Regions from separate parts of the Rhizobium leguminosarum genome, predicted to be linked through region 2. Evidence: predicted binding sites of a transcription regulator. Region 2 holds the regulator's gene; the other holds the start of a gene.
The links. Region 2 encodes HrcA, which represses chaperone genes, less so after heat shock. Its sites were predicted from a motif close to GTTAGCACTCNCNNNNNGNGAGTGCTAAC; they were not measured.
Positions count from the first base shown of each region.

Region 1: a site for HrcA is predicted at 7,190-7,218, ahead of BA011_RS02810 (co-chaperone GroES). Genes of this name have one in related genera too.

Region 1 is NZ_CP016286.1:509,491-524,765, reverse strand. It holds gene BA011_RS02840 (LacI family DNA-binding transcriptional regulator) at 21-1,034, opposite strand; gene BA011_RS02835 (sugar phosphate isomerase/epimerase family protein) at 1,243-2,157, shown strand; gene BA011_RS02830 (TIM barrel protein) at 2,202-3,137, shown strand; gene BA011_RS02825 (Gfo/Idh/MocA family protein) at 3,134-4,300, shown strand; gene BA011_RS44105 (hypothetical protein) at 4,328-4,495, opposite strand; gene BA011_RS02820 (hypothetical protein) at 4,563-4,955, opposite strand; gene groL (chaperonin GroEL) at 5,135-6,769, opposite strand; gene BA011_RS02810 (co-chaperone GroES) at 6,819-7,136, opposite strand; gene BA011_RS02805 (hypothetical protein) at 7,648-7,911, shown strand; gene BA011_RS02800 (hypothetical protein) at 7,908-8,243, shown strand; gene BA011_RS02795 (hypothetical protein) at 8,240-8,569, shown strand; gene BA011_RS02790 (DUF1488 domain-containing protein) at 8,560-8,835, shown strand; gene BA011_RS02785 (transglutaminase-like domain-containing protein) at 8,863-9,705, shown strand; gene BA011_RS02780 (VOC family protein) at 9,892-10,272, shown strand; gene BA011_RS02775 (LysR family transcriptional regulator) at 10,277-11,239, opposite strand; gene BA011_RS02770 (MFS transporter) at 11,363-12,763, shown strand; gene BA011_RS02765 (hypothetical protein) at 12,860-13,237, shown strand; gene BA011_RS02760 (hypothetical protein) at 13,437-13,772, shown strand; gene BA011_RS44100 (hypothetical protein) at 14,229-14,372, shown strand; gene BA011_RS02755 (fatty acid desaturase) at 14,675-15,275, shown strand, end outside.
Region 2 is NZ_CP016286.1:4,449,042-4,464,316, forward strand. It holds gene ubiB (2-polyprenylphenol 6-hydroxylase) at 1-1,061, opposite strand, end outside; gene ubiE (bifunctional demethylmenaquinone methyltransferase/2-methoxy-6-polyprenyl-1,4-benzoquinol methylase UbiE) at 1,262-2,038, opposite strand; gene mutM (bifunctional DNA-formamidopyrimidine glycosylase/DNA-(apurinic or apyrimidinic site) lyase) at 2,188-3,108, shown strand; gene BA011_RS21635 (enoyl-CoA hydratase) at 3,147-3,920, shown strand; gene rpsT (30S ribosomal protein S20) at 4,113-4,391, shown strand; gene dnaA (chromosomal replication initiator protein DnaA) at 5,251-6,801, shown strand; gene BA011_RS21650 (saccharopine dehydrogenase family protein) at 6,938-8,050, shown strand; gene hemW (radical SAM family heme chaperone HemW) at 8,190-9,392, opposite strand; gene rdgB (RdgB/HAM1 family non-canonical purine NTP pyrophosphatase) at 9,402-10,046, opposite strand; gene BA011_RS21665 (VOC family protein) at 10,047-10,472, opposite strand; gene rph (ribonuclease PH) at 10,469-11,188, opposite strand; gene hrcA (heat-inducible transcriptional repressor HrcA) at 11,317-12,405, shown strand; gene grpE (nucleotide exchange factor GrpE) at 12,516-13,148, shown strand; gene BA011_RS21685 (nucleoside hydrolase) at 13,189-14,133, opposite strand; gene BA011_RS21690 (Hsp20 family protein) at 14,412-14,837, shown strand; gene BA011_RS21695 (DUF1150 family protein) at 14,884-15,141, shown strand.

The sequences.
Region 1 (15,275 bases), 1.1 Mb from region 2:
CCGGGCATCCTCATCCCGTCTCAGAGATTTTCCGGTGTGATCGTCAGGAAGCGCACCGGCTCGGCGCTGACCTCCACCTCGATGAGGCCCAACCTGTTCAAGGCAAGATCTATCGATCGCCTCGCCTGCACCTCCGGCGCCTGGTCGAGCACGATCGACATGATGCCGCGGCGGAGATAGTCCTGCGTCTGCTCGGTCAGTTCATGGCCAACCCAGAAAGGCCGCCCAGTCTTGTTGGCTGCGAGCACCCTGGCAACCCCCTTGTTGTCGCCGCCGGCGCTATAGACGCCGATAATGCCGGGTTCGCGCCGGAGGGCCGCTTGCAGCAGTTCGATGGCATTGTGCTCGTCATCGAGGTCGAACATGACCTCGATGAAACGATGTTCGTTTGCGCCCTCATTCGAAGCGTTGTCCGAGAGATAGCTGGAGAAGCCGCGGATCCGCTCCTTATGGTTCTCATAGGCGCCGCTGTGGCAGAGAGCGACGAACGAACCGGGGCGCTGCGCCAGCATGCCCGACATGTAGTGAGCCGCGGTGCGTCCGGCAGCATAGTTGTCGATGCCGACATAGGGCAGTTCAGGGGCCGGACGGGTCATGATCTGGACGACGGGAATGCCGAGACCGGCCGCCTTGCGCACGCTGGTGACGACATCGGCATGGTCGGGCGCAACCACGATCAGCGCCGACCGGCGTGCCGTCGGGTTGGCGATGTAGCGGGCGAATTGCGCCGGTTCGTTCTCGCGGACGAAGGTGCGGTGAACCACAATGCTGTCGTCGAGCGAGGCGGCAATGCGCTCGAACGCCCGGTTCAGACGCGAATAAAAACTGGTCTCCGGACGAACGAGGATCACCTCTATCCGGATCAGGCCGCGATGGGCGACCGGCAGGCTTTGCCGGTATTCAAGCCGTCTTGCCGCCAGGAAGACTTTCTCCACCGTCTCCGGCCGTACGCCGCCGCGGCCGTTGAGGACGCGCTCCGCGGTCGCGGTGCCAACGCCGGCCTGCGTCGCGACATCCTTCAAAGTCACCTTCATCAGGGCTCATCCACTCCCAAAGCTGCCACAACAGAGCATCGGTCTGCTGTGCGGTCAATGATCAAATTTGATCAAGGAAGCATTGGAGCATGGGGGCACTGCAGCAGTATCGTGCTGGCAATCCGGGAGGAGCACCGGACGTCCGCAACAAACGAGATCAAGGATCACCCGCCGGCCCGATGCGGCCGAAGGATGACGGAGGAACCAGATGAAGATCGCACTCGACCCGCATATGCACCGTCACCTCAATCTGCGCGACCTCTGCCGAAAGGCGGCGGAGCTTGGCTATGAGCATATCGAGCTTTCACCGCGCGACGATTTTCTGCCCTGGTGGGTGCGCCCGCGGGCGCACAAGGAACGCATCGCGGAATTCAAGTCGGCCCTGAAGGATCACGGCGTCCAGCTCGCTTCGATCCTGCCGATGTATCGCTGGGCGAGCCCGCATGAGGACGAGCGGCAGGCGGCGGTGCGCTACTGGAAGGAAGCGATCGCGATTTCGGCTGAGATGGGCTGCGATACGATGAATTCGGAATTCGGTCGCGGGCCGTCGCCGGATCGCAGCCACCGCGCCAGCTGCTGCGGCGGCATGCATACCCACGAGCACAGCGAGGCTGCCTGGTGGCGCTCGATGGAGGAGCTCGTTCCGGTGTTCGAGCGCGAGGGCGTCACGCTCAACATGGAACCGCATCCGGAAGACTGGTGCGAGACGCTGCATCCGGCGATCGACATGCTGAAGACCATCGGCTCGAAGAACGTCAAATTCCTCTATTGCGCGCCGCACACCTTCTATTTCGGTGACGACATGGCGCGGATGATCCGCGATGCCGGCCCGCTGATCGCCCATGTGCATGTGGCCGATACCTATAACCACAAGGCGTCATCCGGGCTGCGCTACATCATCAATCCGCCGGGCGCGAAGGTCACCATCCATCAGCACATGGATATGTACCAGGGCGAGATCAATTGGGATGTCTTCTTCTCCTCGCTCGCCGCGGTCGGGTTCGACGGCATCATCACCGCCTGCGTCTTCGGCTGGGAGGAGCGTGCCGATGATTCCGGCCGCTTCATGCGCTCCGAAATCCAGAAATATGTCGACAAGTACTGGCCCGGGAAACTTGGCTGATCGTCAACATCCGCTCGGGCACCCCACTTTTCAGGAATAAAACCGTGACCATCACGATTACGACAGCCCCCTGCTGCTGGGGCGTTGATGACGTCAACAATCCAAACCTTCCCGCCTGGGAACGCGTCTTCGACGAGGCGGCCGCAGCTGGTTATGGCGGCCTCGAACTCGGGCCCTATGGCTACGTGCCGCTCGATGATGCGCTCGTTGCAAAGGCGCTCACCGAGCGCAATCTCTTCATCGTCGCCGGCACGATCTTCGACGATCTGGTCTCTCCTGAAAACCGGGAGACATTGCTGCGACAGACGGAGGAAATCTGCACCGTCATCACCAGGCTGCCGCAGCCGGAGCAAGTGGCGGGCCAGCGGTTCAGGACGCCCTATCTCACGGTCATGGACTGGGGGCACGACGAGCGGGACTATGCCGCCGGCCATTCCGATCGTGCGCCGCGTCTCGACGACAAGGCATGGGCCGGGATGGTCGCCAATATCACGGCGATCGCCGAACTCGCCGCGCGCAAATACGGCGTGCGCGCCGTCATCCACCCGCATGCAGGCGGCTATATCGAATTCGCCGATGAGATCGAGCGGGTGGCAGGCGACATTCCGCAGGAGATCGCAGGCTTCTGCCTCGACACCGGCCATAGCTATTATGCCGGCATGGATCCCGTGGAGATGCTTCGCCGCTATGCCGACAGGCTGGACTACGTCCACTTCAAGGACATCGACCGGACCGTCTTCGACCGTGTGCTTGGCGAGAAGATCCGCTTCTTCGATGCCTGCGGACAGGGCGTCATGTGCCCGATCGGCCGCGGCGTCATCGATTACCCCGCCATCAAGCGGACGCTCGAGGAGATCGGCTATCACGGCTTCATCACCGTCGAGCAGGAGCGCGATCCGAGGAATGTCGCCCGCAGCCTCGAAGATGTGAAGCAAAGCCGCGATTACCTCAGGTCGGTTGGTTTTTTAGGGAAAAGATGATGACGAATGACAGGAGAAAGCCGATCCGCTGGGGCATGGTCGGCGGCGGCAGAGGCAGCCAGATCGGCTATATTCATCGCTCGGCAGCGCATCGCGACGACGTTTTTGCCCTTGCGGCAGGCGCCTTCGATATCGATCCGGAACGCGGCCGCGCCTTCGGCGCTGATCTCGGGCTCGACGAAGCCAGGAGCTACCGGGACTATGCGGCGATGTTTGCGGCTGAGGCCGGGCGGGCCGACGGAATCGAGGCCGTGTCGATCGCGACACCCAACAATACCCATTTCGCGATCTGCAAGGCAGCACTCGAACATGATCTGCATGTGATCTGCGAAAAGCCGCTCTGCTTCACGATCGCCGAAGCCGAAGAGCTGAAGGCGGTTTCCCAGGCGCGCGGCCGTATCGTCGGCGTGACCTATGGCTATGCCGGCCATCAGATGATCGAGCAGGCGCGCGTGATGGTCAGGAATGGCGATCTCGGCGAGATCCGCATCGTCAACCTGCAATTCGCCCATGGCTTCCATAGTGCTGCGGTAGAGGAGCAGAACCCCGCGACGCGCTGGCGCGTCGATCCGAAATTCGCAGGTCCCAGCTATGTGCTCGGCGATGTCGGGACCCATCCGCTTTATATCGCCAAGGTCATCCTGCCGCACCTGAAGATCAGGCGTCTGCTCTGCACCCGCCAGAGCTTCGTCAAAAGCCGCGCGCCGCTTGAAGACAATGCGGTGACCCTGATGGAATATGACAATGGCGCGATCGCCACCATCTGGTCGAGCGCCGTCAATGCCGGCTCCATGCACGGCCAGAAGATCCGCATCGTCGGCTCGAAGGCCAGCATCGAATGGTGGGACGAGCGGCCGAACCAGCTCTCCCACGAGATCCAGGGCGAACCGGCTCGCATCCTCGAGCGCGGCATGGGCTATCTCTATCCCGAGGCCAGGATCGACGACCGGATCGGCGGCGGCCACCCGGAAGGTCTCTTCGAAGCCTGGGCGAACCTCTATCGCCGCTTCGGCTTTGCCATCAACAGAGAGCGCGGCCTCGCCCCTACGGGGATCGAAGACCTCACCTTTCCCGATGTCGATGCCGGACTGGAAGGGGTGCGCTGGGTCGAAAACTGCGTACGGTCCGCCGACGCCGGCGGGATCTGGCTGGACTATCGCTAGGTCGTGAACTGCGGTGCGGCGTTGTGCTCAGATAAGCGGGTCGTCATCTTCCGCCGCCTGCGGCGCGCGGCGACGCGTGCTGTCGTTGGCGGCTTTCTTAGGCCCCTCGGCGGCTGCCTCGCGGATTTTCTTGACGCTTTCGCCGGCGTCTTCTGCGGCTGGCTGCGGGTCGTTCTTTTTCACGAAACGGATCATGGGTCATTTCCTGCTTCAACAGTGGGAGCGCTCCGCACATATATCGGAGCGCTCTGGAAAAACGGTGTCAGACGGCAAGCGCCGTGGCGCAGCCTTGAACACTTCGGCTATCGGCTGAAGTCTGCCCGGGCATGGTCGCCCAACCGCCGGCTTCAACGAACTGACGCTGCTTGTAGCCTTCGGTAATCGCCTTGAACTCGATCAGTTTAGCGCTCGCATCCGGCGCCGCCTTGAATCGCTCGACGCAGATGGCCGACGCCAGTTCTCCGCGTGCGGTGTCGCCGGCGGCGGCGGCCGCTTTGCTTGATGTGCCGCCTGTGACCCAGCCTCCCCAGCTGAAGCCGATGATCATCGTGGCGATCGCCGTGACGACGCAGGCCCAGGCGAGAAGCGTCTTGGACGGCTGGTAACTGTCGAAACGCTGGGTAATCGATGTCTTGCTGCTGCTCTGTACGGACATTGGAATTCTCCCTGTCTGTTATTCGGGTTGTGCCGTCCGGCGACGCCGGAACGGGTCAAGCTGGCCTCAGAACAGGATGATTTTAGGCGAGGTCGGCCTAAAATCTGAATCCTGTTCTACATTAGATAGTTAGAGCATGATGTCGTCCGAAAACCGCTGACACTTTTCGGCATCATGCTCTAGTATCCCATAGCGCCCATGCCGCCATTTCCGGCAGCAGGCGCAGAGTCTCTTGCGGGAATATCGGCGATCATCACCTCGGCGGTGATCAGCAGCGCCGCGATCGAACCGGCGTCCTGCAGAGCGGTGCGCACGACCTTGGCAGGATCGACGATGCCGGCCTCGATCATATCGACATAGGTCTCCGTCTGTGCGTCGAAGCCCTGATTGTGATCATTGCTGTCGGCGAGTTTGCCGACGACGATGGAGCCTTCGAACCCGGCATTGTCGGCGATCTGCCGAATCGGGGCTTCGAGCGCCCTGAGCACGATCGAGATGCCCGCCGTCACGTCGGCGTTCTCCCCGGTCAGGCCCATGAGCGCCGACTTCGCGCGCAACAATGCCACGCCGCCGCCGGGCACGATGCCCTCTTCGACCGCCGCACGGGTGGCGTTCAGTGCATCGTCGATGCGGTCCTTCTTTTCCTTGACCTCCGTCTCGGTGGCGCCGCCGACGCGGATGACCGCGACGCCGCCGGCGAGTTTCGCCAGGCGTTCCTGCAGTTTTTCCTTGTCATAGTCGGAGGTGGTGTCTTCGATCTGCGCCTTGATCTGTTGGATGCGCGCCTGGATGGCCGCTTTCTCGCCGGAGCCGTCGATGATCGTGGTGCTTTCCTTGTCGATCAGCACGCGTTTGGCGTGGCCGAGCATATCGAGCGTGACGTTTTCGAGCTTGATGCCGAGATCCTCGGAAATCATCTGGCCGGCGGTCAGCACGGCAATGTCTTCCAGCATGGCTTTACGGCGATCACCGAAACCCGGCGCCTTGACGGCTGCGACCTTCAGGCCGCCGCGCAGCTTATTGACGACAAGTGTCGCCAACGCCTCGCCTTCGACATCCTCCGAGATGAGGAGCAACGGTTTGCCGGTCTGTACGACGGCTTCCAGGATCGGCAGCATCGCCTGCAGGCTGCCGAGTTTCTTCTCGTGAACGAGGATATAGGGCTCCTCCAGTTCCACGCGCATCTTCTCGGCATTGGTGACGAAATAGGGCGAGAGATAGCCACGATCGAACTGCATGCCCTCGACGACATCGAGTTCGGTTTCGGCGGTTCGCGCCTCTTCGACGGTTATGACGCCCTCATTGCCGACCTTGTCCATCGCCTTGGCGATCATCTCACCGATGGCGGCGTCGCCATTGGCGGCAATGGTGCCGACCTGGGCGATCTCGCCTGACGATTTGACCTTCATCGCCCGCGCCTTGATTTCCTTGACGACCGCGGTAACGCCGAGATCGATGCCGCGCCTCAGATCCATAGGGTTCATGCCGGCAGCGACGAGCTTTGCGCCTTCGCGGAAGATGGAGGCGGCGAGCACCGTTGCCGTCGTCGTGCCGTCGCCGGCAAGATCATTGGTCTTCGAAGCCACCTCGCGCACCATTTGCGCGCCCATGTTCTCGAACTTGTCTTCGAGCTCGATCTCCTTGGCGACGCTGACGCCGTCCTTGGTAATGCGCGGTGCGCCATAGGCCTTGTCGATGACGACGTTGCGACCCTTCGGGCCAAGCGTCACCTTGACGGCGTTGTTGAGCAATTCGACGCCGCGCAGCAGGCGGTCGCGCGCGTCGGTGGAGAACCTGATTTCCTTGGCAGACATGATATTTCTTCCCAGTTCGGTCTTGAGTTGCGGGTCACAAATTCGACCCTCAGGCGGCTTTGCCGGCAGCCGCTTCGGTCTTTTCAACGATGCCCATGATGTCGGTCTCCTTCATGATCAGAAGGGTTTCGCCATCGATCGTGACCTCGGTCCCCGACCATTTTCCAAACAGAATGAGATCGCCGACCTCGACATCGAGCGGGACCAGACTGCCGCTTTTGTCGCGCAGGCCCGGGCCGACTGCGACCACTTCGCCTTGCTGCGGCTTCTCCTTGGCGGTGTCTGGAATGATGATCCCGCCCTTGGATTTGACATCGCCTTCCGCACGTCGAATGACGACGCGGTCGTGAAGTGAACGGAATTTCATAGAGGTCTTTCTGCTGCCGGCGCGTAGGGCGGCTGCAATTCATAAATAGCACTCGTGGCACTCGATTGATAGGAGTGCCAAGAAATATTGTTCGCACGGGGCACTTCTGGAAAAATTCAGGAAATCAATTTGAACGGATATTTTGTAATAATCAGGAAATGAATAGAATTTTTACGCCATCGCACCCAATTTTATCTAAATGGTCGTCGAGTTAATTTGGCGTTTTTCATAGATAATTCCGAATTTATCTTGATTTAAACTCAATCGAGGCGCAATGATAGGCCTCGTCGATTTGGCCGACTTGGCTTCGCGGTGTCAGAGACCTACGACCCGCCATCACCACTGAATTTTCGATAGCAATCCATGACGTCGTTCCGGCGTTGATTTCGCCTATTCCGATCCGGAATGAGCTTGGCGCTGACCGCGGATGTACCGGCAGCCTCGAGTTCGTCCGGTTCGGATCTCAACGATACAGGAAACACATCGGTGTATTCCTGCGGAGGTCTCAGCCGTGACCAGTCGCACCACACAAACCGTCGTCCGCTTTTCATCCCCATTCCGCCTGCCCGGTTTCGATGGGGCGCAGCCAGCCGGAGAATACCGCGTCGATTATGACGAGGAATTGATTGATAGCGTTTCCAGGCTTGCCTGGCTAAGGGTCGGCGCCTTCATCCACCTGCCCGCGATCGCCGCGCAGAGTCCGACGCAGCAGATGATGCCTATCCACCTGTCAGATCTCGAAACCGCGCTCGAAAAGGACCACAAACCGTCATGACCGCTACGCGCATCCCGCAACGCAATGGACGCTCGACCCGGCGCGAGGCAGCAACACATCTCTTCAAGGTGGGGCAGACTGTCCGAGTGAAGGACGGGTTCTTGGTCGTTCCCTCCAAGCTTCCCGAGACATACCGCATTACCGCCACGCTGCCTCTGAGAGGAAATGTGCTGCAATACCGCATCCGCAGCGACGATGAACGTCATGAGCGGGTCGCGACGGAAGACAGCCTGGAACTGGTAACCCTATCGCCCGCCGGCAGCGGCGCAACACTGATCGAGAGGACGTTTGGCCATGGCCACGGCCCGAATGACGAAAGGTTGACATCGTGAACAGCCATGAAGACGAAGCCGAACGAAGACGGAATGCCTTTGCCGTCGGCACATGGGAAAACAAATGTGGCGCTTCCGGCCGCTACTCCATGGAGATCGAACACGAGCGCCGGATCGAATCCGCCCGTTCGTCGACCGTCTATCGTGTCCCAGCAAACGTTCCAGTGCACGCCGATCATGCCGTGATCGGCAAGAGCCGTTCGCAGGCCGGGAAAGACATGATGTCCTTCAATCTTCTCAACATAGGATACCGGAAGGAATGGCTCAGGCTGTCGGACGCCGCCCGGAGTGCTCGTCAGACCCCGCCGGTTCAACCATGGCGCTAGCCTTCCTGAACCAAAGCCGCAGCTTCGATGCGGCGAGAAATGCAGTGCGCTTCGTCGGCCATGACGGCATGTTCCAGGTGTTGTTCTTCATCGAGGTTGGCGCGCTGGCGAAATCCGACATGACATTGCAAAGAACCGAGCCTTCGGAAACGAGGTGGCTTTCGGCGTTCGACGCCCTGCGCAACTCCATTCAGGACGTGGCACACAAAGCCTATTCCTACCGCCGCCGCGCCTTCTATACTCTAACTGCGGCGGATTTCCGCTAGGCGGATCCGGACGCGCGGGAACGCTCCATGTTGATCCGTTACGGCTATGAAATCACGCTGACCTGCCCGCAGCCGACCGCATTGGTATGCCTGTTGTCGGTTCATGATGATCGCGCAGCCGACATCAGAATTCCGGAAACGGTCTTCACCACGCCCGATGTTCCCACATCGACTTATCGCGACCTTTTCGGCAACCGCTGTCTTCGGCTGGTTGCCCCGCCGGGCGACCTGACCATATGGGGCGATGCGACGATCGAAGACGACGGCAAACCGGACAGGTCGCTGCCTGGCGCCAGGGAAGTCCCGGTTTCGGAGTTGCCGGATGATTGCCTCGTCTACCTGATGGGCAGCCGCTATTGCGAGACGGATCGCCTCAGTCAAATTGCGTGGGATATGTTCGGCATCGTCTCACCCGGCTGGGGCCGTGTTCAGGCGATCTGCGACTTCGTTCACGGCCATATCCAATTCGACTACATGCAGGCGCGATCGACGCGGACAGCCTTCGAGGCCTTTCACGAACGTGTCGGCGTCTGTCGCGACTTTGCGCATCTCGCGGTGGCGTTGTGCCGGTGCCTCAACATTCCTGCCCGATATATCAATGGCCATCTCGGCGACATCGGTATTCCGGTCGTCGATCCGATGGACTTCAGCGCCTGGATCGAGGTCTTCCTCGACGGTGCATGGCATACATTCGATCCGCGCAACAACACGCCGCGGATCGGTCGTATCATCGTCGCACGCGGGCGCGATGCCGCCGACATACCGCTCATCAATTCCTTCGGTCCGCATGTGCTGAAGGCGTTTCGAGTCTGGACCTATGAGGTGACGAACCTGCAGCAGATGCAAAGCGTCGCCGAGGGTGCTGTTTAGAACGAGACCTGGACGGATGCGGCAATGTCCGGCCTCAGGCTTTGCCGCAGGCGCCAGCTGTCGCAGGATTGCCTCTCCCACACACTTTGGCGCGACGTGCTTTAGAACGGCGGTTGAAAGATCTCGGCGTCGAGCCATCTTGGGGTGTGAGCAGTCATTAGCGGAAGATAGGGAGTTTCGCAGTCCATGTTCGATCATATTTCCATCGGCGTAAAAGACCTGGAAAGAGCCCGCCATTTCTACGACGCGGCGCTGGCGCCGCTCGGATATGAGCGCCTTTCCAATTCCGACACCATGATCGGCTACGGCCCGGAAAGGGTCGGGCTCTGGGTGATGCAGGTCGAACAGCCTGTTGTTGCCGACATGCGATCCGGGCTGCACTTCTGCTTCGTTGCGCCTGACGAGGCCGCGGTCGATGCCTTTCACGCGGCCGCCGTTGCATCCGGCGGCACGGATAATGGCGAACCAGGTGTGCGGCCGGATTATGGGCAATTCTATTACGCCGCCTTCATCATCGACCCGGACGGCTATCGCCTCGAAGCCTATTTCCACAAGGGCGAGCTCTAAAAGTTCAGGCCGCCGCTCTGGATATGGATACGCGGCAGCCGGAGGCTTCGAGCGCTTTATTGGCTACATCGATGAACAGGCGACGGAACCAGCGCGCCCGGCCGTCCGTCTGGTCGACTCGGCGATAAAGCATCGTGACGGGATCGGCCGGCAGCGAAAGCGGCGGCTCGCAAAGCATCAGCCCATGTAACTGCGCCATGCAGCGACCGATCGATTCCGGCACGGTGGCAATGGCGGGCATCGCCTTCAGCACCATCGGCAGAGCGGAAAAGCGCGGGACGGTCGCCACCACCTGTCTGACATCGCCGGTGCGGTTCAGCGCCATGTCGATACCGGTCGAGGTGTTGCCTTCGAACGAGACGGTGACATGGGCGACATTGGCGAAATCCTTGAGGCTCAACGGCGCCTTCAGCCCGAGTTGAGCTGCATCGTAGATGCAGATCGAGACTTGGTCGAACAGTGGCGCGCGAATGTGCCATGAGGCGGGCTCGTCGTGCATCGCGACGCTGAAATCGAAGACGCCTTCATCCAGCCGGCGTGCGGCATCGCGCTTTTCGGAAGCGATACCGATCAGCCGGGCGCCGGGTGAAAACTTTAGAAGACGGGCGGCAAGCGGGCCGAAGAAGGCCGATTCGAGATTGTCGCACATGCCGATGCGGAACTCGCCCTGCCAGCTTGCCGGATCGAACTCGGCCTGCGGGCGGATGGCGCGCTCGATGCCCGACAGCGCATCCTCGATCGCCGGGGCGATGGAAAGCGCGCGCGGCGTCGGCTGCAGGCCGCGGCCGACACGCACGAACAGTTCATCGTCCAGCGCCTCGCGCAAGCGCCGCAAAGCGGCCGACAGGCCCGGCTGGCCGAGCAGCAGGCGCTCGGCGGCGCGACTGACATTGCGCTCCTGCATCAGCACCGAAAAGGCCAGCAGGAGATTGAGGTCGATCTTGCGAAGGGTGACATCATTCATCATCGTCAGTAATACCTGGCATGGCTACTATCAATTTGCAATAGGAAAGGAAGCTGTACATTTTCTCGTTCCCTGCCGCCCGGCAACCTCCCCCGATGAGGCGGCAGCAAAGAAGGAACGATTTCGATGACTCTTTCCAAATCGCGAAGCGGGGCGGGGCTGGCATTGCTGCTGCTCTGCACCGCCAACTTCCTCGACGCCATGGACGTCTCCACCATTGGTGTCGCGCTTCCTGCCATCCAGGCCGAACTCGGCATGGAGGCGACATCGCTGCAATGGGCCGTCAGCGCCTATGTGCTCGGCTATGGCGGCTTCCTGCTGCTCGGCGGCCGGGTCGCCGACGTCTTCGGCCATCGCCGCGTTTTCCTTTGGTCGCTGGCGATTTTTGCCGCCGCCAGCATCGCCGGCGGCTTCGTCGATAGCGGGCCGACGCTGATTGCGGCCCGCTTGATCAAGGGCATTGCCGCCGCCTTCACCGCGCCTGCCGCCCTTGCGCTGCTGCTCTCCGTCTTCGGCGAGGGAACCGCACGGGCAAAGGCGCTCGGGGTCTTCGCCTCGACCGGCGCCACCGGCTTCGTGCTCGGCATGGTGCTCGGCGGTGCCGCGACGATCTTCAGCTGGCGGGCGACCCTTGTCATGGGCGCGCCCGTGGCGATCCTGACACTCCTTCTTGCGCCGCTGGCGCTGCCGGCCGACCCGAAAAGGACAGGACCGCGGCCGATCTTCGACTGGGCCGGCGCGCTGACGATCACGCCCGGACTGCTGCTCTTCGTCTTCGGTATCACCAATGCCGCGGCCGCCGGCTGGCAGGCCTTCCTAACCTGGGGTTCGCTCGCCGCGTCGCTGGTGCTGATCCTGCTCTTCCTCGTTGTCGAAGCACGGCATGCCGATCCGATGGTGCCGCTCGGCATGTTCCGCCGAGCCAAGCTCCGGCATGCCAATGCCATCGCCGCCCTCTTCCAGGGCGCCTATGTCGGCTTCCAGTTCCTGGCGACGCTCTATTATCAAAACGTCATCGGCTGGTCGGCCTTCACCACCGGCTTCTGTTTTGCGCTTGGCGGCGTCTTCGTAATGTTCCTGGCGCCACGTTTTGCGACGCTCGCGCAAAATCGCGGCGCCACCGGGCTGATGGCGGCAGGTGTCGGCCTGCAAGCGTTCAGCTATATCTTCTGGGTGACAGCACTCGGACATGTCGACCCGATCCTGCTCGTGCTGTTTTCGCAGATCCCGCTCGGCCTCGGTTACGCCATGACCTACCCCTCAGTGCAGGTCGCGGCCCTTTCCGACGTGGAGGACGATAAGTCGGGGCTCGCCTCCGGACTGCTCTTCGCCTCCTTCCAGATCGGCGGCGGCATCGTGCTTGCGGCGGCCTCGGCAGTCTTCGGCGCCGCGCCGCATTTCGGCTGGGACCCCTATGTCGCCGGCATCGCATTCGTGGCGCTGCTTGCGGTGGCGATTACCTTACTTGCAGCCGCCGGTCCGCGGACATCGGCCGCCCGGAGACCCACCTATCAGGCGGCGGAATGACCGTCATCAGCCCGCACCCTGACCGGTGCGGGCTACTCATGAACCGGAGCGATATCTGCAGCAAGAATCCCGTTGCGTTGCCTGGGTGAAAGGCGCATGGTCGCAACTTCGGCAGCCAGTGTACGGGCGCTGCCGACTGAGGGTTTTTATACCCTTGCCCCGATGAAAGGAGGACCGATGTCTTCCACTTTCGAAAAGTCGCATCTGACTTCGTCCGATCTCGACATGCTGCAAGGCGTGCTCGACGACGCCGGCTACGACGCCAAAATTCTGATCGGCAACGAACGCGTCTTCAACGTCGCGGCCATACTGTTGATCAGGCTGTTCGAAGAGGGCGTCACCTCGCCGGCCATGCTCTCACAAGCGCTCGAACACCATTTCGGCAAGCTGAAGACTCCGCCGAAACCGATAACCCCCGTCTTTAATCGATATGCGATACAGGGATTGCCCCGCGAAAGACGCGTCGCCGGCTAGAGCATGATGCCGAAAAGTGTGAGCGGTTTTCGGACGACATCATGCTCTCACTGATGTTCTAAAGCGCGTCGCGATCTTTCAGATTCACTCCTCGCGCTTTAGGTCTTTGTTTTACGCATGCCGTTAGCGCAAAACCGCTTCACACTTTTGCGCGACATGCTTTAGCGGCAAACGAGCCGCCCGGCTCCGAAGGAATATTGTGCGAAAAACCCTCTTGCTTTGTATCTGCGTCGCAGCGGCCGGTTATTTCGGATGGGTGCAATTCGGGGCTTACCAACAACGCGAGCAGGCTAGAGTTCTTGCTGTCACCGACAGGGAGCGCCGTGTGGCGCTCCTGGAAATCGACGGCTGCCAGGCGAAAGTGAATCTGCTTCTATTGATGACAGACCGCCTGCTCAAGGCCGGCGGCATGCTGGTGCCGCTCGATATCGGACGGGACATAGAACTCTGTTTGGCCCGCGGCATCATGTCTGCATCAGGCCGTGCGGAGATGGAAAGAACGAAGCTGATCCGCCTGTTTCCCGTGAATGACTAAGCGTGTCGGAAGATTCATCCCTCGCGCTTGTTTCGAATGCCGTTATCGCAAAACCGCCGCCCCCTTTGTGCTGCACGCTTTATCCCCTGTGGAAATATGGCTTTCCTGCGGCGGCGGCCTTAATGGCACCTCAATTTTACTCTATAAGGAGGGCTCGCTGATTTGGCCGATGCGGCATTTGCGGTGACCGGATTTCCGGCCCCGCCATTTTCCCGATCGCGAAAGCATGGTGACGTCCCGTCTCAACGTCGGGTTTGGCTTTCGGTGACCTCTCCGGTCATCCGCCTCCAGACTGCGATGCGGTTTCAGCAGGCATCATTTTCATTCCATCCCTGCGGCCCGGTGTTGTCGGGTTGCCCTCATGACGATCCCGCGATCTCCGATCGCGACCGACAAGTGGGGCGAATACCACGCAGGCTGCGGCTTTCAATTTCGATCTAAAGGGAGATTTTATCGATGGCAAAAGGACAAGTAAGAAGCAATCGCGAGGTCCGGAAGCCGAAGAAGGACAAGCAGGCAGCGAAGGTGGAAAGTACATTCGCCAATCAGATGAAGACGGCGACCAAAACCGCCCCGCAGGGCAGTGCTCCAAAGAAATAGAACCTCTTATCGAGCCCCCGCTTCGCCCCCGTGCGCATAACGGCGCCAGTGATAGCGCGTCTTGTCGGACGCGCCGCGCTCCGGCGTGACACCATCACCCATTGACATGTTTTCAGAAAAACAGGAATTGCTGTAACCATGACCACTCTTAATACGATGTACCACTTCGACTATCCGCTCTTCCTCATTCGCTCGGCCGTGGTGATTGCACTCGGCTTTTCGGCGATCGCCGCCTTTCACGGCGTCACTCTGTGATTGAATCTGCGCGCCGCAGCGAGTGCGAGGAAATCCAAGTGGCCCCTTTGGGCGAGCCCGACGAAAACCCGGAGCGATCCCGGGGGAATGCCGAGCTTTTCGCTGAAAAGCGCTGGTTGAAGATCCTTGCCGGATATCGCCAGCCGCGGGCCGGACGCAGCGCCTTCGAGCTTGCCGTCACAGTCGTCCCCTTCGCGCTGTTCTGGGCTGCCGCCTGGGCAGCGGTTCACTACAGTTTCTGGCCCGGCCTGATCCTCGTCCTTCCCGCCGCCGCCTTCCTGCTCCGGCTGTTCATGATCCAGCATGATTGCGGCCACGGCTCGTTTTTCGCCCGTCGCCGCGTCGACGACTGGGTTGGACGCACGATCGGCATCCTGACGCTGACGCCTTACGACTATTGGCGCCGGGCGCATGCGGAACACCACGCCTCAGCCGGAAACCTGGACGAACGCGGCGTAGGCGACATCGAAACGCTGACAATCGCCGAGTATAACGCGCTGTCGCGCTGGGGCCGCCTTGGCTACCGGCTCTATCGGCACCCGATCGTGATGTTCGGGATCGGACCGGCATGGCTGTTCCTCTTCAAGCAGCGCCTGCCTTTCGGCATGATGCGCTCCGGCGCCCTGCCCTGGATCTCGACCATGGCGA
Region 2 (15,275 bases):
ACATTGTGGTGGCCGGGCACATAGCCGGCCTCGAAATGCACCTCGGCGACGCGGATATAGTCGCGGGTGATGAAGCCATAGAGGATTTCGGCGAGGAACCGCCGTTCCTTCTTGCCCAGCCGCCCGACGATGCCCATGTCGACGGCGACGATCATGCCGCCCGCATCGACGAAGAGATTGCCCGGATGCATGTCGGCATGGAAGAAGCCGTCGCGCAGCGTGTGGCGCAGGAACGACTGGATCAGCGTATCGGCAAGCAGGTTGAGATCGTGGCCCGCCGCGCGCAGACCCTCGACATCGGACATCCTCGTGCCGTCGATCCACTCCATGGTGATGACGTCGCGCCCGGTGCGTTCCCAATCGACCTTCGGCACGCGGAAACCCGGGTCCTTTTCGGTGTTCTCGGCGATCTCGGAAAGAGCCGCCGCCTCCAGGCGAAGATCCATCTCCACCTTGGTCGTCTGCTCCAGTGTCTTCGTCACCTCGACCGGCCGCAGCCGCCGGCTGGACGGCACGAAACGCTCCTGCATATGGGCAACGAGATACATCGCCTCGATGTCATGGGCAAAGCGCTGGCGCACGCCGGGGCGCACGATCTTGACGGCGACCTTCTTCCGGCCCTCGGCCGTCTCGACCTCGGCCGGATGCACCTGCGCGATCGAGGCGGCGGCGATCGGATCGCCGAAGCTCGCATAGAGTTCGCTGATCGGCCGCCCGAGCGAGCCTTCGATATTGGCCTTGGCCGCAACCGAGGGAAAGAAGGCCATCCGGTCCTGAAGCTGCGACAGGTCGTTGGCAAATTCAACGCCGACGACATCCGGCCGCGTTGCCAGGAACTGGCCGATCTTCACATAGGAAGGACCGAGCCGCTCGACGGCCTGGGCCAACCGATCGCTGCGCTTCTGATGCCGCGCCTTGCTTCGCTCGAAAATCGTGACGAAGGATTTGGCGAGCGCGACCGGCGGCGGCAGCCCTTCGGAAGGAAGGGCGGACACAACACCCTCACGCACGAGCACCCAGCCGACCCGCCAAAGGCGGAAATATGCGCCGAAAGTACTCATGCTGCAGTGCCCCGCTGACGGAGATTCGTGTTCTCTCCCCTCATTCCTGTGCTTGTCACAGGAATCCAACCACCGCGCGTCGGCGCGGTGAATGAAGCAGGAGACATAACGGAGTATTCCGCACCCAAGGACTTGGGCGCGCTGGATTCCTGTGACAAGCACAGGAATGAGGGAGGAAAGGCCTTACTTCCCATATTCCCTCAGAGCTTCCAGCCGGAATGGAGTGCGGCGATGCCGCCGGTATAATTGGTGAAGGTGACGCGCGAAAAGCCGGCCTGGCGGATCATTGCCGCGAAATTCTCCTGGTTCGGGAACTTGCGGATCGATTCCACCAGATATTGGTAGGGTTCGGCATCGCCGGTGATCGCCTTGCCGAATTGCGGAATGGCGTTGAACGACCAGGCGTCGTAGATCTTGTCGAGAAGCGGCATATCGACTTCGGAAAATTCCAGCACCAGCAGCCGCCCGCCACGCTTCAAGACGCGATAGGCTTCAGACAGTGCCGCATCGATCCTCGGCACGTTGCGGATGCCGAAGGCGATCGTATAGGCGTCGAAGCTGCCTGCCTCGAAAGGCAGTTCCTCGGCATTCGCCTCGACGAAGGCGAGATTGCCCGAAAGCTTCTTCTTTTCCGCCCGCTCGGCGCCGACGCCGAGCATCGAACCGTTGATGTCGAGCACCGTGGCATGCGCCTGTCTGCCCGAGGCTTCGACGATGCGGAAGGCTATGTCGCCCGTGCCGCCGGCAACGTCGAGCACCTTGTAGCCAGGCTCTTTGCGTGGGTTCAGCGCCGAAATCATCGCATCCTTCCAGGCGCGGTGCATGCCCATCGACATGACGTCGTTCATGATGTCGTAGCGCTTGGCGACCTTGTGGAACACCTGGTTGACCAGGCCCTGCTTCTGGCCGTCAGGCACCTCGCGGAAGCCGTAGGAGGTCTCCATGCCGCCATCGGCGGAAGTGCGGCTTTCTGACATCAGACTGCTCCGTTCCTGACGATTCGGGCGCGACGGCCATAGCGAAAGACCGCGCGCGACGTTATCTATGGGCCGCGTTTTCCGCGGCACACTGGCGCTATAGCGCACATCGTCGTCGGTTGAAACACGTTAGAGATAGATGGGTTAAGATGCCGGAATTGCCAGAAGTCGAAACGGTGAAACGCGGTCTGACGCCGGCGATGGAGGGCACGCGCGTCACCAGGCTGGAGCTGCGCCGCGGCGATCTGCGCTTCCCCTTTCCCGACGCTTTCGCAGACAGGGTTTCCGGCCGCACCATCGTCAGCCTTGGCCGCCGCGCCAAATATCTGCTGGTCGATCTCGACGACGGAAACACGCTGATTTCGCATCTCGGCATGTCCGGTTCTTTCCGCATCGAGGAGGGCCGCATTGAGGAGGGCCGCATCGAGGAGGGTGCCGCCTCCGGCGTGCCGGGCGAATTCCACAATGCCCGCTCGAAGGACGAGAAGCACGATCATGTCGTCTTCCATCTGCAAGGTGCAAGCGGCCCGCGCCGCGTCGTCTATAACGATCCGCGCCGTTTCGGCTTCATGGATATGGTGGGACGTGCCGATCTCGCCGCCCATCCCTTCTTCCGCGATCTCGGCCCGGAGCCGACGGGAAACGAGCTCAGCGCCGCCTATCTGGCCGAACGCTTTCGTGACAAGGCGCAGCCGCTGAAGAGTGCGCTACTTGACCAGAAGAACATTGCCGGTCTCGGCAATATATATGTGTGCGAGGCGCTGTGGCGCGCGCATCTTTCGCCGATCCGCGCCGCCGGTACGCTGGTGACGGCAACTGGCCGGCCGAAGGCGCAGCTCGACCTGCTCGTCGCCTCGGTCCGCGACGTCATCGCCGATGCGATCGCCGCCGGCGGATCGTCGCTGCGCGACCATATCCAGACCGACGGATCGCTCGGCTATTTCCAGCATTCCTTCTCCGTCTATGATCGCGAAAGTCAGGCTTGCCGCACGCCCGGCTGCGGCGGTACGGTCGCCCGCATCGTCCAGGCGGGTCGCTCCACCTTCTATTGCGCCACCTGCCAGAAGTAAGCCCGCCAGAAGCGAGAGTGAGAAACCGGGAGAACAGCATGGCCTATGAGACCCTGATCGTCGAAACCCGAGGCAATGTCGGCCTCGTCACGCTGAACCGCCCGCAGGCGCTGAACGCGCTGAATTCCACTGTCCTGAAGGAGCTGAAGGAGGCCTATGCCGCCTTACACGCCGACGAGACGATCGGCGCGATCGTGCTCACCGGTTCCGAGCGCGCCTTTGCTGCCGGCGCCGATATCAAGGAGATGCAGCGGCTTGAGTTCGCCGATGTCTATAAGAGTGATTTCATCAGCGGCTGGGATGAGGTCGCCAAGGCACGCAAGCCGGTGATCGCCGCCGTCAGCGGTTTTGCGCTCGGCGGCGGCTGCGAGCTCGCCATGATGTGCGATTTCATCATCGCCTCGGAGACGGCGAAGTTCGGCCAGCCGGAAATCACCCTCGGCGTCATTCCCGGCATGGGCGGCTCGCAGCGGTTGACGCGCGCCGTCGGCAAGGCGAAGGCAATGGATCTCATCCTGACCGGCCGCATGATGGATGCGGCCGAGGCAGAACGATCGGGACTCGTTTCGCGTGTGGTCGCGCCCGAGCGTCTGCTCGACGAGGCGCTGGCGGCCGCCGAAAAGATCGCTTCACTGTCGCGCCCCTCGGTGATGATGGCCAAGGAGGCGGTCAACCGCGCATTCGAGACGACGCTGGAGGAGGGATTGCGTTTCGAGCGCCGCCTGTTCCACAGCCTCTTTGCCACGGACGACCAGAAAGAAGGCATGGCGGCCTTCGTCGAGAAGCGCAAACCGGCTTTTACGCACCGTTGAATGCTTTTAGGCTCCTGCCGGTGGTAAAGCTTGAAAATCCGCGTTGACGTGGGCCGGCTTTAGAGTTATATGCCCGCCCACGGTTCGGAAAGCCGGTTTGGTTTTCCGCGATTGCTCCCGCATTGCTGGATTTTGTGGCCGCAGGGCCCGCGGTAATGGCGGAGTTTGTTCGAATTCTTGAGAGAGGCATCCATGGCCAATACAACTTCGGCGAAAAAAGCGACCCGCAAGATCGCCCGCCGTACCGACGTCAATAAGGCTCGTCGCTCGCGCGTTCGTACTTTCGTTCGCCAGGTCGAAGAGGCCATCGCATCCGGTGACGCCGCCAAGGCGAAGGAAGCTTTCCTGGCTGCTCAGCCCGAGCTTGCCCGCGCCGCCAGCAAGGGTGTGCTGCATTCCAACACGGCATCGCGCAAGGTCTCGCGCCTGGCCGCTCGTGTGAAGGCTCTTTCGGTCACCACGACCGCGTAATCTTCCGTTAAGGACTTCTTCTTTATGATTAGCCCGGTAATTTTACCGGGCTTTTTCGATTCAACCGATCAGCCCCTGCATGGTTAATCTCACGACTGTTTCGTGTCAACGCCATGACAGGAAAAAGTGTTTAAAAACAAAGGCTTGCGCAAGGATGCTTTTGCACTGCGCGACTCTGCCCCAAGCTTCCCGGACCACAGGGGAGTCAAGAGGATTTTATTTTTTTTCTTTCAATGCGTGTCAAAATAGCCCGAACGGGGGAATCTCTTTGATTCAACTGCGATTCTTTTTTGACGCTGGTGTGACGCCCGAAAAGGGCAGGCGGAGTCAATGGCCGCTTGTTAATTTTGCGTAAAATTCATCGTTGATATTGCCGTTTGATCCTGCCTAAATGGCTTCCAACAGAGGGCGCGGACATCACCTGCAGAGGCTCGGTTTTAACTGCCACGTCGGCAGGGCGATGAGTTTGTGCCTTTTGTTACGGAGCCCTGCGCTTCCGTCTTTTCAAGCACTCGACGGATTTGAACCGTAACGTGGCTGTTACGGAGCGGGGATGTTTTGTGCCTTCAGTGGCCACACGTTTAAGGCGAGGCCACCGGAGAAGGTAAAGTAATATTGCGTTCGGGCTGGTCGGCCGAAAACGAGGTTCGACCGCCAGCCTGACACGGAGAGCCGATGAAGGTTGCCGCATGAATGCGGCCCCTGCAACGGAGTTCTGCGTCGGTCCCGTTGAGGGGCCAGTGTTTTTGAGTGAACCGGCAGGCGAGCGGCTCATGAGGATCCGTCAGCCCGCCAAAGCGGGGAATGATCGGGCGGCTGTTTTAGCGGATGCCGCCCGGTGGAATTGAAAGGCGGCATTATGCAGATGAATACGATGACGACGGGCGGGCTCGACAATGGGGATGCGGCACCGCAGACGTTCGGATCCATTCGCCTCGAAGTGGGCGAAGCAAAGGCGGAAATGAAGCAGAACGTATTGTTCGAGCGCGTCAGCGCGCGCTTGAAGGCCCAGGTCGGTCCTGACGTCTATGCCAGCTGGTTTGCCAGGCTGAAGCTGCATTCGGTATCGAAGAGCGTCGTTCGCCTTTCGGTCCCCACGACCTTCCTGAAGTCGTGGATCAACAATCGTTATCTCGATCTCATCACCGGTCTGTTCCAGGCCGAAGATCCGGAAATTCTGAAAATTGAAGTCCTGGTGCGCACGGCAACGCGCCACGGCACGAAGGCGCTCGATGAGGCGGTCGCGCCGGAACCAGCCGCCCCCACGCAGATGCGCCGCCCGACAAGCGCGCAGCCGGCCGGTCAGGCCGTCCAGCAGGCGGTTTCGGCTGTTGCCGCCGCAAGGCCAGCAAGCTTTGGCTCGCCGCTCTTCGGTTCGCCGCTCGATAGCCGCTTCACCTTCGACACCTTCGTCGAAGGCAGCTCGAACCGGGTCGCACTTGCGGCTGCAAAGACGATTGCGGAAGCTGGTCAGGGCGCCGTGCGCTTCAACCCGCTCTTCATTCATTCGACCGTCGGCCTCGGCAAGACCCACCTGCTGCAGGCAGTCGCCAATGCGGCAGTACAGAACCCGCGGGCTCTGCGCGTCGTCTATCTGACGGCCGAATACTTCATGTGGCGATTCGCCACCGCGATCCGCGACAATGATGCGCTGACGCTGAAGGATTCGCTGCGCAACATCGATCTCCTGATCATCGACGACATGCAGTTCCTGCAGGGCAAGATGATCCAGCATGAATTCTGCCATCTCCTGAACATGCTGCTCGACAGCGCCAAGCAGGTCGTCGTTGCTGCCGACCGTGCGCCCTGGGAGCTGGAGTCGCTCGACCCCCGCGTTCGCTCGCGCCTGCAGGGCGGTGTCGCGATCGAATTCGACGCGCCGGATTACGAGATGCGTCTCGAAATCCTCAAGCGTCGCCTGGCTGTCGCCCGGCTCGAAGATCCGTCGCTCGATATACCGGCCGAACTGCTCCAGCATGTCGCCCGCAACGTCACGGCCAGCGGCCGCGAACTCGAAGGCGCCTTCAACCAGCTGGTCTTCCGCCGCTCCTTCGAGCCGAACCTGTCGATCGAACGCGTCGACGAGCTGCTCGCCCATCTGGTTGGCTCCGGCGAGCCCCGCCGTGTGCGCATCGAGGATATCCAGCGCATCGTCGCAAGGCACTACAACGTCTCGCGCCAGGAACTGGTGTCCAACCGCCGCACCCGCGTCATCGTCAAGCCGCGCCAGATCGCGATGTATCTGTCGAAGACGCTGACGCCGCGCTCCTTCCCGGAGATCGGCCGCCGGTTCGGCGGGCGCGATCACACGACCGTTCTGCATGCCGTGCGCAAGATCGAGGAGCTGATTTCGGGAGACACCAAGCTTTCGCACGAAGTCGAGCTTCTGAAGCGGCTGATCAACGAATAATCGATAGTTTTTGCGAAAAATCAACGGCCGGAAGCGATTCCGGCCGTTTTCCTTTATAAGTTTTTTATTCTATACCTCCCGCGCATTGCGTGCATGTCAAAGACTGAAGCGCCAGAATGGCGCGTGGGAGGAATGAATGAGTTTCGAAAAGATCGCCGTTCTCGGCCTGGGCAAGGTCGGACGGCTGGCGGCGACGCTGTTGCATGAAGGCGGCTTCGAGGTCGTCGGGGTCGACGCGCAATTGCCGCTGAGTGACGTCGCCTTCAAGTGCCGCACCAGCGATATCTCCGATCCGCAAGTGATCGGCGAACTGCTCTCGAATGTCGAGGCGGTGCTCTCTTGCCTGCCCTATCATTTGAACATCGAGCTGGCGCGCGCCGCCCATCTTGCCGGCATCCATTATTTCGATCTGACCGAAGACGTTCCCACCACCAATTTCATCATCGAGCTGTCGAAGACCGCCCGCGGCCTGATGGCGCCGCAATGCGGCCTGGCGCCGGGTTTCGTCGGCATCGTCGGCGCAAGCCTGGCCGACGGCTTCGATCGCTGCCGGTCGATCCGCATGCGCGTCGGCGCACTGCCGCAGCATCCGACCGGGCTGCTCGGCTATGCCTTCAACTGGTCGCCGGAGGGCGTCGTCAACGAATATCTGAATGACTGCGAGGTCATCGAGGGCGGTGTGCGCAAGCTCGTCTCGCCGATGGAATGGCACGAGACCGTCTATGTCGGCGGCGTCAAGCTCGAAGCCTTCACGACGTCGGGCGGCCTTGGCACCATGTGCGACACCATGCTCGGCAAGATCGACAATCTCGATTACAAGACCATGCGTTATCCCGGCCATATGGAGCTGATGAACTTCTTCTTCCACGAGCTTTTGATGCGCGACAAGCGCAAGCTCGCCGGCGAGATCCTGACCAATGCCAAGCCGCCGGTTGAAGACGATGTCGTCTATGTCCATGTCGCCGCCGAGGGGACCGAGAATGGCAGCCTGCGACGCAAGGAGTTCGTGCGCGCCTATTACCCGATCGAGATTGCCGGGGCGCGCCGCACGGCGATCGCCTGGACGACGTCAGCCTCCGTCGTCGCCGTCATCGAGATGGTCCGCGACGGTCTGCTGCCGGCGACCGGTTTCCTGCACCAGGAGCATATTCCGTTGGAGATGTTCCTGAAGACGCCGACCGGCAGCCTCTTCAAGACGGGTGCCACTACAGCGCCGCGCGTCTATTCAGACGCGCAAAGGACGCTGTAGCACTTTGAATGCTGCATAATTTTATCCTTAAATCGATTTCGATTTAAGGAATTATGCAGCAGCCACGGCTGAGACATGCCCTCAGGTGCGGCGGCAATATCAATGCCGCCGCGCTGCAAATCCACGCATGGTATGGGTGTCAGCAGGCGAGATCGGCAACGACGGAATCGAGGATCAGCATGCCTGATGGCGTGCAGCGCAGGCGTGAATTGCCGATCCGCTCGATGAATTTGTGTTCGAGCAGGAATTCCTCGCGTTTCGGGTCGAGGTCACGGCCCGATAGCTGCTGCCAGCGGGCGAGATCGACGCCTTCTCTCAGCCGCAGCCCCATAAGCAGCAGTTCGTCGGATTGTTCCTCGAAGCCGAGCCGCTCCTCGTCGAGAATGCCGTGCCCATCACGCTCGACCATGTCGAGCCAGGTTTCCGGCTTGCGTTCGGTCGCCGTCGCGATCTTCTCGGGGCCACGCGTCAGCCGGCCGTGGGCGCCTGGGCCGATGCCGGCATAATCGCCGTAGCGCCAGTAGGTCAGGTTATGCCGGCTTTCGGCCCCCGGCCGGGCATGATTGGAAACCTCATAGGCCGGCATGCCCTCGCGCGCGGTGATCTCCTGCGTCGCCTCGTAGAGCACTGCCGATTGCTCGCCGTCCGGTACGATCAGCTTGCCGGCCTTGTGCAGGCCGTAGAAGGGCGTGCCCTCCTCGATGGTCAGCTGATAGAGCGAAAGATGGTCGACCGCATAGGAGATCGCCTCCTTCAGCTCCTTTTCCCATTCCTCGACCGTCTGCTCCGGCCGGGCATAGATCAGGTCGAAGGACATGCGCGGAAAGATGTCGCGCGCCAGCCTTATCGCCTTCAGAGCGTCGGCGACATCATGCAGCCGGCCGAGGAATTTCAGATCCCGGTCGTTCAGCGCCTGCACGCCGAGCGAGACGCGATTGACGCCGGCCGCCCGGTAGCCGCGGAAGCGTTCGGCCTCGACGCTCGAAGGGTTGGCCTCCATGGTGATCTCGATGCCATCTGGCACATGCCAGTGCCGCGCAATGCCGTCGAGAATGGCGGAAACCGTTTCCGGCTTCATCAGCGAGGGCGTGCCGCCCCCCAGGAAAATGCTCGTCACCGTCTTCGGGCCGCTGATCGCCCGGACTGCCGCCATCTCCGTCAGGAAGGCTGCTGTAAAGCGCTCTTGATCCACCGGCTGGTGGCGCACATGGCTGTTGAAGTCGCAATAGGGACACTTCGCCGCGCAGAAGGGCCAATGCACATAGACGCCGAAGCCCGGCTCGCCGGTATCAGGCAGCAGAGCCGAGTCGCGCGAGGTGCTTGGCGTGTCGAAATTGACCACGGACCGACCTTATGCCTCCAGGCAGGTTTCAACAAAGAGTTTGAAGGCGCGGGCCCGGTGCGACAGCGCTTGCGGCTTGCCGACGTTCCAGCCGTGTTTTTCCTCGCCGCTCATTTCGCCGAAGGTGATGTCGTAGCCCTCGGGCTGGAAGACCGGATCGTAGCCGAAGCCCTGGGTGCCGCGCGGCGGCCAGACGACGCTGCCTTCCACCTCGCCGCGAAACAGCTCCGTATGCCCGTCCGGCCAGGCGAGGCAGAGCACGCTGATGAAACGCGCCGTGCGTTGTTCCGGCTTTGTCGCGCCTGCATCCTGCAGCGCCTTTTCCACCTTGGCCATCGCCATGTCGAAATCGCGCGTGCCGTCGGCCTTCTCCGCCCAATTGGCGGTGTAAACACCGGGATCGCCGAAGAGTGCATCGACCACCAGCCCGGAATCGTCCGATAGCGCCGGCATGCCTGAGGCATTGGCCGAGGCGACCGCCTTGATCGTCGCATTCTCCTCGAAGCTCGTGCCGGTCTCATCGGGTTCGACGAAGTTCAGCTCGGCGGCCGATTTGGCGGCGAAGCCGAGCGGCCCGATCAATTCCTGGATCTCGCGGATCTTGCCGGCATTGTGGCTGGCGACGACGATGGTCTTCGTTTCAAGCTTGCGCATTCAGATTTCCTGTTCGATGCCCCAGATTTTAGCCTCCGCGCATTCCAGGCTGTTGCCATCCGGATCGCGGAAATAGATCGAGCGGCCGCCGTTCGGCCAGCGCACTTCGGATTCGATCGCCACGCCCGCCGCCGTCAGCCGTTCGGCCATGGCATCGATATTGCGGCCGGATACCCGGAAACAGGCATGGCCCTGGCCGGTCGTACCGTGCGGCGGCACCTGCAGTGCTTCAGGCGCCGGCGGCTTCACCGTTTCCTTAGGGTTGAAGATCAGGAGAACGCCCGGCCCGCAGCGGAAGAAGACATGCCGGTTGGCGGCGCGGGCGATCTTTTCAAGCCCGAGAACGTCTTCGTAGAACGTCTCGGCCTTATCGAGATCCCGCGCATAGAGCGCCGTTTCCAACATGCCTTCCAGCATGGGGTTCATCCTTCGACGGCTTGCTTCTGCAGCGCCACGAGTTCGCCGATGCCGTTTCTGGCAAGCTGCATCAGCGAGGTGAATTCGCCTTCGCTAAACGGCGTGCCTTCGGCCGTGCCCTGGATCTCGACGATCCCGCCGGTGCCCGTCATGACGAAGTTCGCATCGGTCTCTGCCGAGGAATCCTCGATGTAATCGAGATCGATCACCGGCTGGCTGGCGAAGATACCGCAGGAAATGGCGGCGACATGATCTTTCAGGACCCGGTCGACCTTGATCATGTTGCGGCTTTCCATCCATTTCAGGCAGTCGTAAAGCGCGATCCAGCCGCCGGTGATCGAGGCTGTCCGTGTGCCGCCATCGGCCTGGATGACATCGCAATCGAGCGTGATCTGCCGTTCGCCGAGCGCCTGCAGGTCGACGACGGCGCGCAGCGACCGGCCGATCAGCCGCTGGATTTCCTGGGTGCGGCCGCCCTGCTTGCCGGCGGCGGCTTCGCGCTTCATGCGTTCGCCGGTCGCTCGCGGCAGCATGCCGTATTCGGCCGTGACCCAGCCCTTGCCGGTATTGCGCAGCCATGGCGGCGTCTTTTCTTCGAGGCTCGCCGTGCAGAGCACATGCGTATCGCCGAACTTCACCAGGCAGGAGCCTTCCGCATGCTTGGAAAAATTGCGCTCGAACGAGACCTTGCGCATCTGGTCGATTTTTCTGCCTGAAGGCCGCATTCTTATCTCCTGGGGTTTATTTGACCGCTTCTACGATTGGCGGCGCTCATTTGCAAATTCCCTTTTGCCACGGGTGTTAGTTTGACTTACTTTTCGGGAAGTATCATCAGCACGGGTTCGAAAGCTTCATGGGCATCAGGTCGACGTCGGTTTCGGATGCCGTAGCTGCGCTGGACGAGCGCTCCAGGGAAATTTTTCGTCGCATCGTCGAAGGTTATCTGGAGAGCGGCGAGCCGCTGGGTTCGCGCAACCTGTCCCGTATCCTGCCGATGTCGCTGTCGCCGGCCTCGGTGCGCAACGTCATGAGCGATCTCGAAGAGCTCGGCCTGATCTATTCGCCGCATGTCAGCGCCGGCCGGTTGCCGACTCAGATCGGCCTGCGGTTCTTTGTCGATGCCTTCATGCAGGTCGGCGACCTCTCGGCCGAGGAGCGCGCCAGCATCGACCGCCAGGTGCGGGCCGAAAGCGGCGGCAATCCCGTCGAATCGATGATGAACGAGGCAAGCCGCATGTTATCCGGCATTTCGCGCGGCGCCGGCCTCGTTATCACCTCGAAAAGCGATCCGGTGCTGAAACATGTCGAGTTCATCCGGCTCGAACCGACAAAGGCGCTGGCCGTGCTCGTCGGCGATCACGATCAGGTGGAAAACCGCATCATCGAGCTGCCGGCAGGCGTCACGTCCTCGCAGCTGACGGAAGCGGCGAATTTTCTCAATGCCCATATGTCCGGCCAGACCCTGCCGGAGCTCCGCAAACAATTAAGCCGGCTGAAAGACGACGTCCGTCACGAGCTTGATGCCCTGTCGCGCGATCTGGTCGAGCGCGGCATCGCTGTCTGGGCGGGCAGCCCGGACGAGGGAAAGCCGACGCAGCTGATCATCCGCGGTCGCGCCAACCTGCTCGAAGGGCTCGCTGGCGCCGAGGATCTCGACCGGCTGCGCCTGCTGTTCGACGATCTCGAGAAGAAGGACAGCCTGATCGAGATCCTCAATCTCGCCGAAAGCGGTTCGGGCGTGCGCATCTTCATCGGTTCGGAAAACAAGCTCTTCTCGCTGTCCGGCTCGTCGCTCATCGTCGCGCCCTATCGGGACGACGACGATCGCATTGTCGGCGCCGTCGGCGTCATCGGCCCGACGCGGCTCAATTATTCCCGCATCGTGCCGATGGTGGACTATACAGCCCAGCTCGTCTCCCGCCTTTCGCGCAATCAGCTTTGATGCGCAGCAATCAGTCACGCGGAATTTTCGCTTCTTTGTCACGCAGACTTGATTTTTTTCGGTCAAACCTCGATATCGGGCGCATCTGAAGACACCAACCGGAGACCGTCATGACCGATGACACGACGAAAAACGGACCTGACGCAACTGCGGCCGACGCCGCAGCCGACGCTGCCGCCTACGTCGAGAACGAAACTGCGCAGCAAGAGCCCGCCCAGCCGGACCCGATCGAGCTTCTGAAAGCCGAAAACGGCGAACTGCGCGACCGCTATTTGCGCCTTGCTGCCGAGATGGACAATCTGCGCCGGCGCACCGAGCGCGAGGTAAAGGATGCCAAGTCCTATTCCGTGGCGGGTTTTGCCCGCGATATGCTCGCCGTGTCCGACAATCTGCGCCGCGCCCTTGATGCCATCCCTCCGGAGACCAGGGCTGCAGCAGACGCCGGCCTGAGCACGCTGATCGAGGGTGTCGAGATGACCGAGCGTGCCATGCTGTCGGCTCTGGAACGCCACGGCGTTCGCAAACTAGAGCCGGTTGGCCAGAAGTTCGATCCGAATTTCCATCAGGCGATGTTCGAGGTGCCGAACCCGGACGTGCCGAACAACACGGTCGTGCAGGTCGTGCAGGCCGGTTTCACCATCGGCGAGCGCGTGCTGCGCCCGGCCATGGTCGGCGTCGCCAAGGGCGGTCCGAAGCCGGCCGAAGCCGAGACCAACTCTGTCTTCGACGAGAAGGACGCTTGAGATCGTTTCCTTCCTCCTCGCGAGGAAGGAAACCGAAGCTTTAGATGCGGGCGAAGCGTTCGATCAGCAGATTGAAGAAGCCGTCCGCATCGACATGGCGCATGACCCTGGCATTGCGCTTGCGCTCGGTCACATGCCACCAGTCGACGACGGTCATGCCGACCGTGAGTTCGGACTGGACCTCGATCTCGACATTGCACTCCCGGCCTTTGAAAAGCTCCGGCTTCAGCAGGTAGGCGACGACGGTCGGGTCGTGCAGCGGCCCGCCGTCGGAACCGTATTTCTCGATGTCGAAGCGTTCGAAGAATTCCAGCATCTCGACCATGGCCTTTGCCGGCGCCGTGCCGATCTCGGCCATGCGCTTCACCCGGTCCTTGCGGGTCAGCAATTGATGCGTCACGTCTAGCGGCATCATCACGATCGGAACGCCCGAGCGGAAGACGATATCGGCTGCCTCCGGGTCGACATAGATGTTGAACTCGGCCGCCGGCGTGATGTTGCCGCCCTCGAAAAAGCCGCCGCCCATCATCACCAGTTCGCGGATGCGGGGGACGATGTCGGGCGCCTTCTGGAAGGCCATGCCGATATTGGTGAGCGGCCCGAGCGTACACAGCGTCACCGTGCCTTCCGGCTCGCGGCGCAGCGTCTCGATGATGAAGTCGACGGCATGGCCGGGCTGCAGCGCCATCGTCGGTTCGTCGAGATCCGGACCGTCGAGGCCAGTTTTGCCATGCACATGTTCGGCGGTCACCAGCTTGCGAGCGATCGGCGCGTCGGCGCCGGCGAAAACCTTCGTCTCCGCCCGGCCGCAGAGCTCGCAGACGATGCGCGCATTGCGGCTGGTGAGCGAAAGCGGCACGTTGCCGGCCACTGTCGTGATCCCCAGCACCTCCAGCTCATCAGGGCTGCCGAAGGCAAGCATGATGGCGGCCGCGTCGTCCTGGCCGGGATCCGTGTCGATGATGATCTTTCTTGCGCTTGCCATTCCGATCGTTCCATCCTCGCACTGCATGTTATCGGCATGTACCGATTTCTTCACGTCCCGTCTCAAATCAGCACATTCCGCGCGGGCATGTTTTGATGCGAGGCAGCTGACGCTTTGTCAAGGAAAGAGCCTGACGCCACCTGCTTAAAATCGAGAGGTGACGCCGGCACCTCGCGGCCGATGCCTTGCGGCGCCGGTATTCTGTCCCCATATTAGCGGCATCCGGATGCTGCACTTGAGGTCCGGGATGGTCGCTTGCATCAAGGACTTGAAAAAAGATGAGCCGCATTACCCCTTTCGCCAGCCCGCTGCTTCTGGGCTTCGATGCCATGGAAAAGACGCTGGAGCGCATTTCCAAGGCGAGTGACGGATATCCGCCTTATAATATCGAACGCATCGCCGCCGATACCGGCGCGCCGGAACGTCTGCGCATCACCCTTGCCGTGGCCGGCTTCAGCGAGGAGGAACTCGATGTCTCCATTGAGGAGAACCAGCTGCTGATCCGCGGCCGCCAGGTCGAACAGGGTGAGCGGGACTATCTTTATCGCGGTATCGCCGCCCGTCAGTTCCAGCGTACTTTCGTTCTTGCCGACGGGATGCAGGTGTTGGGTGCGGCCCTGAAGAACGGTCTGCTCTCCGTCGATCTAATTCGTCCGGAACCCGCGCGCATGGTCAAGAAAATTAACATTTCGGTCTCAGAGTAGCACAACGGTTGTTGAACCGTTGGTCCCTTCTCCCGGAGGAACAGGAATGTTGATGAAAGAAGCCACGTCTCACTTGACCAAATCCGAGCTTGCCCACATCGGCAACGGCGAGGTCGCCTATATCAGAAAAATGCGGACCGATGAGGTCGCCAAGTGCTTTCCCGAGGCGCCGGATATCGATCCGAACGTCGATCTCTGGGCACTCTTCGGCGCCGACGGCACGCCGATCCTTTTGACGGACAACCGCTCCAGCACCTTTTTCAAGGCTGCCGAGGACGAATTGAAGACGGTCAGCCTGCACTGACCGTCAAGGCCGTCTGTTACGTTCACCGCTTTCGGTGCGCAGTCGCTCTATTCGATTTCACTGCGATCGGGACGGATGTCGCGACATATGCGCGGAGCTCTTTCGACGCCTTATGTGCGAATGACGTTGAAGTT